DNA from 2 places in the Flexivirga aerilata genome. Region 2 is predicted to be linked to the other one. Evidence: riboswitches for the same ligand, from Rfam matches in the RefSeq annotation. Region 2 holds a riboswitch; the other holds the start of a gene.
What was found. A riboswitch is a leader RNA that binds a small molecule or an ion and turns the genes downstream of it on or off. The one in region 2 is predicted to bind S-adenosylmethionine.
Positions count from the first base shown of each region.

Region 1: another riboswitch for S-adenosylmethionine. It lies ahead of HJ588_RS07250 (LLM class flavin-dependent oxidoreductase); the one in region 2 lies ahead of HJ588_RS06420 (MetQ/NlpA family ABC transporter substrate-binding protein).

Region 1 covers NZ_JABENB010000001.1:1,515,920-1,520,640, forward strand. The annotation lists gene HJ588_RS07240 (LLM class flavin-dependent oxidoreductase) at 1-601, opposite strand, end outside; gene HJ588_RS07245 (NtaA/DmoA family FMN-dependent monooxygenase) at 598-1,971, opposite strand; gene HJ588_RS07250 (LLM class flavin-dependent oxidoreductase) at 1,983-3,188, opposite strand; SAM riboswitch class IV at 3,256-3,366, opposite strand; gene HJ588_RS07255 (RrF2 family transcriptional regulator) at 3,436-3,891, opposite strand; SAM riboswitch class IV at 4,030-4,142, shown strand; gene HJ588_RS07260 (amino acid ABC transporter permease) at 4,153-4,721, shown strand, end outside.
Region 2 covers NZ_JABENB010000001.1:1,353,119-1,357,839, reverse strand. The annotation lists gene pdxR (MocR-like pyridoxine biosynthesis transcription factor PdxR) at 1-1,060, opposite strand, end outside; gene HJ588_RS06425 (DMT family transporter) at 1,139-2,053, shown strand; SAM riboswitch class IV at 2,124-2,227, shown strand; gene HJ588_RS06420 (MetQ/NlpA family ABC transporter substrate-binding protein) at 2,320-3,291, shown strand; gene HJ588_RS06415 (methionine ABC transporter ATP-binding protein) at 3,288-4,358, shown strand; gene HJ588_RS06410 (methionine ABC transporter permease) at 4,358-4,721, shown strand, end outside.

The DNA of each region.
Region 1 (4,721 bases), 160 kb from region 2:
GTCCGGCTCCCTCGCCCGGGACCACCTGCGCGCGCTCGCCGTTCGGGTGCCGGTAGCCGCCGCGGAGAAGGGCCAACAGGTCGGCCACCTGATCGCCGTAGGGCGGCGGCGTCGCGCCGGGCTGGATGAGCAGGGAGCGCTGCAGCTCGATCCGCGGTGAGCCGGCCAGGTGAGCGAAGGAGAACGGCGGCGGGAGCACCAATCCTTCTGGGGTTGTGCGGGTTTGCGTCTCATCGGTCGGGCCGTCGCCACTGGGCGGCGCGCCGCCCGACCGGCCGAGTCCGAGATCCACGCGGCCGGGATGAAGCGCGTCCACGAGCGCGAACTCCTCCAGTACCGACAGGGCGGTCCGGTGACCCATCTGGACGGCTGCGGCGCCGAGACGGATGCTCGACGTTGCGGCCGCCGCGAGTGCGATCACGACCGCGGGTGATGTGCCGGCGACGCCTGGGTTGAGGTGGTGCTCGGCGAACCAGTAACGCTGATAACCGAATTCCTCTGCCCGGCGAGCGAGGTCGATGCTGTTGCGCAGCGCGTCGCCGGCGGTCGAGCCGCTCGGCACCGGCACCAGGTCGAGCACCGACAAGGGCACCCTGCTCACGAGGCGGCCTGCCGATCGGCCGCCGGCTCCTGCGGCCGCAGGCCGAGGTTGTCGCGCAGGGTGCCTCCCTCGTAGTCGGTGCGGAAGACGCCACGCTCCTGCAGCAGCGGAACGACCTGATCCACAAAGGAATCCAGCCCGGTCGGCGTGAGGTGCGGCACGAGGATGAAGCCATCGCTCGCGTCCTGCTGCACGAAGTCGTTGAGTTGCCCGGCGATGGTCTGCGGCGCACCGACGAAGCTCTGCCGTGCGGTCACCTCGATGATGAGCTCGCGGATCGACAGGCCACCGGCGGCTGCTCTCTCGCGCCAGTCGCGCGCTGTCTGCAGGACATCCTCGTGGCGGCGCACGCTGGCCCGTCCCTGCGCGACGGTGTTCTCCCCGGGCAGCGGGTCGACGTCGGGCAGCGGCCCGTCGGGGTCGTATGCCGAGAGGTCTCGATTCCAGAGCTGCTCCAGGAAGTTGATGGCGGTCGCGCCGCTCACCTGCTGGCGCCGCACCTCGGCGGCGAGGTCGCGTGCCTCGGCGTCCGAGTCGCCGAGCACGAAGGTGGCCGCCGGCAGGATGAGCAGGTCGTCCCGGGTGCGGCCGTGGGCGGGCAGCCGCCGCTTCACGTCGGCATAGAAGGCTTGACCCGCCTCCAGCGTGCTGTGCCTGCTGAAGATCGCGTCGGCACGCGCGGCGGCGAACTCGCGGCCCTCGTCGGAGTCCCCGGCCTGGAAGATGACCGGCCGACCTTGCGGGGATCGTGGCACGTTGAACTGCCCTGCGATGTCGAAGTGTTCGTCGCGATGGGCGTAGCTGCCGACGTCCGGGCGCCGCACGAACGTGCCGGCCGCCTTGTCCGCGACGAGGTCGTCGGCGGCCCAGGTGTCCCACAGCTCTGTCGCGGTCTCGAGGAATGCCTTGGCCCGCGCGTAGCGATCCTCCTGGCGCAGGTAACCGCCGCGGCGGAAGTTCTCGCCGGTGAAGGCGTCCCACGAGGTGACGACGTTCCACGCCGCGCGCCCGCCGGAGAGATGGTCGAGCGTGGCGAATTGCCGCGCCACCTCGTAGGGCTCGTTGAAGGTCGAGTTGATCGTGCCCGTCAGGCCGAGGTGGTCGGTGACCGCGGCCAGGGCCGCGAGCACCGAGAAGGTGTCGGGTCTGCCCACCACGTCCAGGTCGTAGATCTGCCCGCGCTGCTCGCGCAGCCGGAGCCCCTCGGCGAGGAAGAGGAAGTCGAACTTGCCCCGCTCGGCGGTCCGGGCGAAGTGACGGAACGACTCGAACTCGATGTGGCTGCCGGCGGCAGGGTCGCTCCAGACGGTGGTGTTGTTGACTCCGGGAAAGTGGGCAGCAAGGTGAATCTGCTTTGTTTTCTTGGACATTCGGCTGCTCCTCACGCGATCGCGTAGCGACTGACGGGCCGGTCGAGCCCGAAGTGGCCCCGCAGGGTGTCGGCTGTGTAGTGCGCACGGAACGCGCCGAGTCGCTGGAGCGCGGGCACCAATTGCTGGGTGATCTGCGTGAGGTCGTGTGGCACCGTCGCGGGCCGGAGCCGGAATCCGTCGACTCCGGACTCCTGCCAGGTGACCAGGTGCTCGGCGAGTTGCTCCGCGGTGCCGACGAAGACGCTCGCGTCGCTGGCGAACTCCTCCCCGTGCCAGTCGTCGAGCAGGTCCTTGCGGGCGCGGGCTGCGGGTGCGGTGTCGTCGAGGAAGACCACCAGGTCGGCGAGCACCGAGACGCTCTCCGGGTCACGCCCGGCATCGACGGCGGCACTGCGTATGACGGAGACGTCCGCGCGCGCCGCGGCCTCGTCGCCCGGTGCGATCAGTCCGATGTCGGCGGTGCGGCCGATCAGCTCCAGCCCGTCCCGCTGGTGCGCGAGGACGGCAACCAATGGCTGGCCCTGCGGCGGTCGCGGGGTGATCGACGGCCCGCGGACCGAGAAGTGAGATCCCTCGAAATCGATGTAGTGCAAGCGATCCCGGTCGACGAAGCGTCCCGTGGCGACGTCCCGGATCTCGGCGTCGTCCTCCCAGCTGTCCCACAGGCGTCGCAGCACCTCGATGTAGTCGGCGACTTCTCCGAAAAGCTCTCGCGTCGCCTCCGCGGTGGGTGCCGCACGGCCGCCGACCTGCGCAACGAGTGCCGGCGCGGACCGGCGGCCCACATTGGCGAACTCCTCCGGGCTGGCGCTCGTGCGCACCCGGACACCCGCCCGTCCGCCGCTGACGTAGTCGAGTGTCGCCGTCGCCTTGGAGATGTGAAACGGCTCGGTGAGTGGGGCCACCACCGTCGGCACCAGGCCGATGCGTGCGGTGACCGGTGCGACGCGCGCGGCGACGAGCTCGGCATCCAGTCGGCCGGTCACCAGGTCGGTGCGATGTGAGGGGCGAACATGGTGGTCGGCGGTGGCCGCCAAGCCGTCCTCGAACGTGACGAAGTCGAGCAGTCCGCGTTCGGCCTCCTGCACGACGTCTACCCAGTGGCGGGCCGTGAAGAGCTGGTCGGGACGGGCTTCGGCCGCGCGCCAGGCGGCGGGGTGTGCGCCGGCGCCGTCGAGGGCGACTGCGAGGTGGAGTGGGTTGCTGTGAGGCATCGACATCGCTTCCTTCTACGGGTGCGGAGTCGCGTCGTCATCACCGAATCATGCTGAAGTGAAAGACGATTCGCGCTTGCGGCATCGGGTGATGCCGCCGGGTCATCACCTGGAGCACCCCACCGCGGCGGAGGGTTGCCGGACGACCAGCCAGGGCTTCGCGTCGTCTCTCGTGACCAGTGCCGACCGTAGACCAGGATGGTCGATCTGTCGAATGTCTACGCGATCGGTAGGGATTGCGCGCGGGTCAGCGCGGCAGCCACGCGTCCTCGATCTCGTTGAGTCGGCGGACCTTCGCAGGGAAGTTCCCCGACAGCAGCTGCTGCAGACTCACCGTGTCGAGGACGGAGCGAAGGCTGGATCGCACGGCGACCCACAGATCAGGCAAATGCGTTGCTACGCCGTCGTATTCGGTCTCGTGCGGGCGCAGCCCCCGCACCTCGGCGAGCGGTCCGTCGACCGCGCGAATGATCTCTCCCAGATAGATCTGGGCGGGCGGTCGACGGAGCAGATATCCGCCGGAACAGCCGCGACGGGTCTCGACCAGTCCGGCCCGCCGCAGCTGCCCGAGGATCGATTCGAGGAACTTTCGGGGCAGCTCCTGCTCCGCCGCGATGTTCTCGACCTTGGCGAGTTCTGGGTAGTGGGAGGCGAGTTCGAGGGCGGCGCGGATCGCGTAATCGCTGCGAGCGGAGATCTGCACGCTGCCGCTCCTTCCTCGGTGCCGGTGAGCAGGCGTAGCCACCCACGATAGCGGCTCCGGGCACACCGAATGTCCACCATGTGAGTAGGGAATAGCCAAACCTTGTGTAAGACAAAACAACTGGTTATGTTCGGCGCAGGTGACGAGAGGCAGCGTCAAGCCCTGGCTTGCTGTCCGGCAACCCTCCGCCGCGGTGGGGTGCTCCAGGTGACCACCGGATGTGCCCGGCTCCGGGCGCATAAGCGCGAGAAAGGGAGACCCATGCCCCTGGTCACTGCCGCATCCTCGTCGGTGCGGTCCGAGAGGGCCGTGCCGGAGGACGATCTGCGGGACACCGTCCTGGTCGGTCGGCGTCGGCCGCTGCAGTGGGTGATCGCCGTCGCGGCGCTCGTCCTGCTGGCCATGCTGGTCAACACGCTGCTCACCAACCCGCGATTCGAATGGCACGTGGTGGGGGACTACCTCTTCAGTGCGGCGATCCTGCGTGGACTCGTGCTCACGCTGTGGCTCACCGCCGCCGTGATGGTGAGCGGCTACCTGCTGGGCATCGGCGTCGCGGCCCTTCGCCTGTCGGACAACACCGTGCTGCGTTCGGTCAGCTTCGGCTTCGTGTGGTTCGTGCGGTCGGTGCCGCCACTGGTGCAACTGCTCTTCTGGTTCGAACTCGCCTCCCTCTATCCCCGGCTCTCGCTCGGCATCCCGTTCGGTCCGGAGTTCGTCGCGGTGCAGACCACGCACCTGCTGTCGGCCGTCGCCGCGGCATACGTCGCCCTCACGGTCGACGTCGCGGCGTTCGCGTCCGAGATCGTCCGCGGCGGGATCCTGGCGGT
Region 2 (4,721 bases):
GGGCAAGCGCCGGGCCGCCCAGGTCGCTCGCCCGTCTGGCGACGACCAGGTCGTCATACAACCGTGGCGGCGGGACCAGCCACCCGAGCCGCAGCCCGGGGGCGAGCGACTTGGACGTGCTCCCGGTGTGCGCGACCAGATCGGGGGCGGCGGGCTGGATCGCGGCGACCGGAGCTCGGTCGTACCGCTGATCGGCGTCGTAATCGTCCTCGATGATCAGCCGGCCGCGACCGGCCCACTCCACCAGGTCGCGGCGCCGTGCGGCACTCAGCACGACACCGGTCGGGAACTGGTGCGCCGGTGTCACGAACACACTCCGGGCGCGTGTCGACGCCAGGCGCTCCACGACCAGGCCGTCCGCGTCGACCGGGACCGGGCGGGCGTGCACGCCCCAGTGCTCCAGCTGCTGGACGGCGCCCGCTGATCCCGGATCCTCCACTGCAACAATGTTTTTCCCGTCTCTGACGAGCTGCTGACCCAGCAGTGCGAGTGACTGCGCCACGCCGGTGACCACGATGATCCCGTCCGCACCGACGCGTAGTCCGCGCGTGCGCGAGAGCCACGCGGCGAGCTCGGCGCGCAGCACCGGGTGACCGCGCGGGTCGCCATACCCGAGCTCGGCAGCAGGTGTCTCGGTCAGCACTGCTCGCTCGTGTCGCAACCACGCGGCGCGTGGGAAGTCGGTGAGATCGGGCAACCCCGGATAGAGGTCGAGCCGTATGCCGCTCGGCGCCGCCCCAGGATGCGGCGATGTCGGCGTGGTCACGGCCGCGCTGCGCCGGCCCGCGCGCTGCGGCCGGGCCGGCGCCGAGCGCACCGTCGTCCCGGCCCGGGTGCGCCCGTCGACCAGCCCTTCCTCGCGGAGACGCTGGTAGGCCTCGACGACGGCGCCGCGCGCGATCCGCAGGTCCGCCGCGAGTTCGCGGGTGGCGGGCAACCGGGCTCCGGGCGACAGCCGCCCGTCGGCGATCGCGCCGCGCAGTTGACCGGTCAGCCATTCGGTGACCCCGCGCGCCGGCGCCCGCGACGGATCGAGCTGCAGGAAGTCGGCACCGGTCATTGGTCCACTATGGCGAGGTTGAATTGGTCCTTCAAGAGGTCCAAAACGCCTGTCATCGTCATCGTCATGGTCACTGTCATGAGCCGAACAGGTCGAGCCGGAGTCGGTGGCGCGCTGGCGATGTCGTTCGTCGGGGGCAGCGTCGCGGTCAGCGCCGGGCTGTCGCGGGCGCCCTTCCTCACCGTCCAGGCGTTGCGGTATGCCGTGGCCGCCGCCCTGCTGGTGGCACTCTGCGCACTCACCGGCCGACGGATCCAGCGGCCGCGCGGTGTCGAGTGGCTGTGGCTGGCCGGGGTCACCGGCTGCGGACTGATCCTCTTCAACGTCGCGCTGATCGTCGGCGGCGAGCACGCCGAGCCGGCCGTGCTCGGGGTCGCGGTTGCGTGTGTGCCGGTGGTGCTCGCGGCGGTCGGTCCACTGCTCGAAGGATCGTCGCCGACCGCCCGGGCAGTGCTCGCGGCGGCCGTCGTCACGCTGGGCGCAGCGCTCGTCGAGGGCTTCGGTCGCAGCGACGCGGTCGGACTGGTCTGGGCGGTCGTCGTGTTCGCCTGCGAAGCGGGCTTCACCCTGTTGGCAATGCCGCTCTTCGCACGGCACTCGCCGTTCGGGGTCTCCGTGCACACGACCTGGCTGGCTGCGGCCGGCTTCGCACTTCCCGGCGTATGGCGCGAGGGGCCGCGCGCCGTCCTGCGGCTCGACGCGACTGCACTCGCGGCGACCGCCTTCCTCGCGGTGTTCGTGACGGCCGGGGCGTTCGTGCTCTGGTACGGCTGCGTCGCGAGCCTCGGCGCCGCTCGCGCCGGGCTGCTCACCGGGATCGCACCGGTGGCCGCGGCGATGACGGGCGTTTCACTCGGGCACCCCTTCCCCGGCATCGGCGTCTGGGCCGGAGTCGCAGTGGTGGCAACGGGATTGGCCCTCGGCTTGCGGTCACGTCACGCCACGCCGGCGACCCGTCACAGTGGCGAGGCGACCGAACCAACGCCGGTGTGAGTCGGATCACAACCCGTTAGCAACGTTACGCATTTTGACTTATCCCGTAACGTCGCCTTATGTTTTGAGCAGTCACGAGATCCAACGCGAAGCCCTGGCTGGTTGGACGGCAACCCTCACGCACGTGGCGGGGTGCTCCAGGTGATGACTAGGCCGTAACGGCAAGCACGGCAGCTCCCGGCTACCGCACGGCGCGCAGCAATCCTGCGCGCGGTGCGTTTCGTGCGTGCCGTCCCGTCATACACGAAACATGAGGGATGACAACGATGTTCGAAACACCAGGGAGCGTCGGTCAGGACGACCCGAACCGTCCGCAACTGCCCCCGCGCCCACGCAGCGGGACGAGCCGGCGCACCGTCGCCGGCCTCGCGGTGCTCGGGCTCGTCGTCGGCGGCGTGGGCGGCTTCGCCGCCGGCCGCGGCACGGCGCCGAGCGGCTCGGGTGAGTCGCTGCGCACCGTGACGATCGGTGTCACCGATGCCGACCAGGACTACTGGACGACGTTCAAGCAGCTCGCCCGCGACAACGGCATCCGCATCAAGACGGTCAACTTCCAGGACTACACGCAGGCCAACCCTGCGCTGGCGCAAGGTCAACTCGACCTCAACCTCTTCCAGCACCTGGTCTTCCTGGCCAACTACAACGTGTCGTCACACCAGTCGCTGACACCGATCGGTTCAACGTATGTCGTGCCGCTCAGCCTCTACTCCTCGAAATACCAGAAGCTGCAGCAGATTCCGGCCGGCGGCAAGGTCGCGATCCCGAACGATCCGACCAACCAGGCGCGGGCGCTGCTGGTGCTGCAGTCGGCCGGCCTGCTGAAACTCAAGAACGGCGGCAACGTGCTGTCGACCCCGGCCGACATCGACAAGAGCGCCTCAAAGGTGTCGGTCACACCGGTCGACGCCGCGCAGACGGTGACCTCGCTGTCGTCGGTCGACGGGGCGGTCGTCAACAACAACTTCGCCCTCGACGGCAAGCTCGACCCGAGCAAGGCACTCTTCTCCGACGACCCCAAGTCGGCGCAGTCCGAGCCCTACATCAACGTGATCGTCGCCCGCGCGCAGGACAAGGACAACCCGACCTACGCCGAAGTGGTCAAGCTCTATCAGGACCCGCGCGTGCAGAAGCAGGTGATCGCCGAAAGCAAGGGCACCAGCGTGTCGGTGGTGAAGCCCGCGGCCGACCTGCAGAAGATCCTGGCCGGGCTGCAGAAGACCGTCGAGGCATCGTCATGAGCGCCTCGACCCTGACCGCACCCTCCACCGAAGGCGCATCCTCGGATCAGCTGATCGCCCGGATCGACAAGGTTTCCAAGGTTTTCGGTCGCGGCGACTCCGCGCACACCGCCCTGGAGGACGTGACTCTCGACATCCCGCGCGGGGAGATCTTCGCGGTGATCGGCTACTCCGGCGCCGGCAAGAGCACCCTCGTGCGCCTGCTCAACGGGCTGGAGCGCGCCACCTCGGGCACGGTGACCGTCGACGGCACCGACATCACCGCCCTCTCGGGCAAACCGCTGCGCGAGGTGCGCCGACGGATCGGGATGGTCTTCCAGCAGTTCAACCTGATGCGGTCGCGCACGGTCGTGGGCAACGTCTCCTATCCGCTCGAACTCGCCGGCCTGGACCGCGCGGAGCGGGAGGACCGGGTGGCCCAATTGCTGTCCTTCGTAGGGCTTCTGGACAAGGCGTGGTCCTATCCCGAGGAGCTTTCCGGCGGGCAGAAGCAGCGGGTCGGCATCGCCAGGGCGCTCGCCACCCAGCCCGATCTCCTGCTGGCCGACGAGTCCACATCCGCTCTCGACCCGGAGACGACCCGCGACGTGTTGGGATTGTTGCGCCGGGTCAACGAGGAGCTCGGGATCTCGATCGTGGTCATCACCCACGAGCTCGAGGTCGTCCGCTCCATCGCCGACCGGGTCGCCGTGCTCGACGCGGGGCGGGTCGTCGAGACCGGGACGGTGCGCGACGTGCTGGGAGCGCCGCAGACACCCACGACCCAGCGCTTCCTCGCCGCCGCAACCGGGACGAGCACGAACGAGACTCTGCGACAACACCTTCCGCAGGATCTGCAGGGCACGCTCGTGTCGGTCGTCGTCGGTGACGAGCGGCGACTCGGCCGCACCCTGAGTGCGGCCGCGCGCGAGCACGGGGTCGACTTCGAGATCCTGCGTGGCGGGGTGACCGAGCTGAAGGCCGAGACGCTCGGCAGCTTCACGCTGGCGCTCACCGGCGCACCGGAGGCCGTCGAGGCGACCATCGGGTCGCTGCGTGGCATCGGCACGGCGGAGGTGATCTCCTGATGACCGCCGACTGGTCCACCCTGTGGCCGACCTTCCAGACCGCGATCTGGCAGACGCTCGTCATGGCGGTCGTGACCATCGCGCTCGGCGGCCTGCTCGGGCTGCTGCTCGGGGTCGCGCTGTTCACCACCCGGGCCGGCGGCCTGCTGGAGAACCGCGCGGTCAACACCGTGCTCAACGTGCTGGTCAACATCGTCCGGCCGATCCCGTTCATCATCTTCGTGACGGCGATCGCACCGCTGACGTTGCGCGCGATGGGCACCACGATCGGCACCACCGCTGCAACCTTCCCACTGGTCATCGCGGCAACCTTCGGCGTCTCCCGCATCGTCGAACAGTCTTTGGTTTCAGTCGATCCCGGTA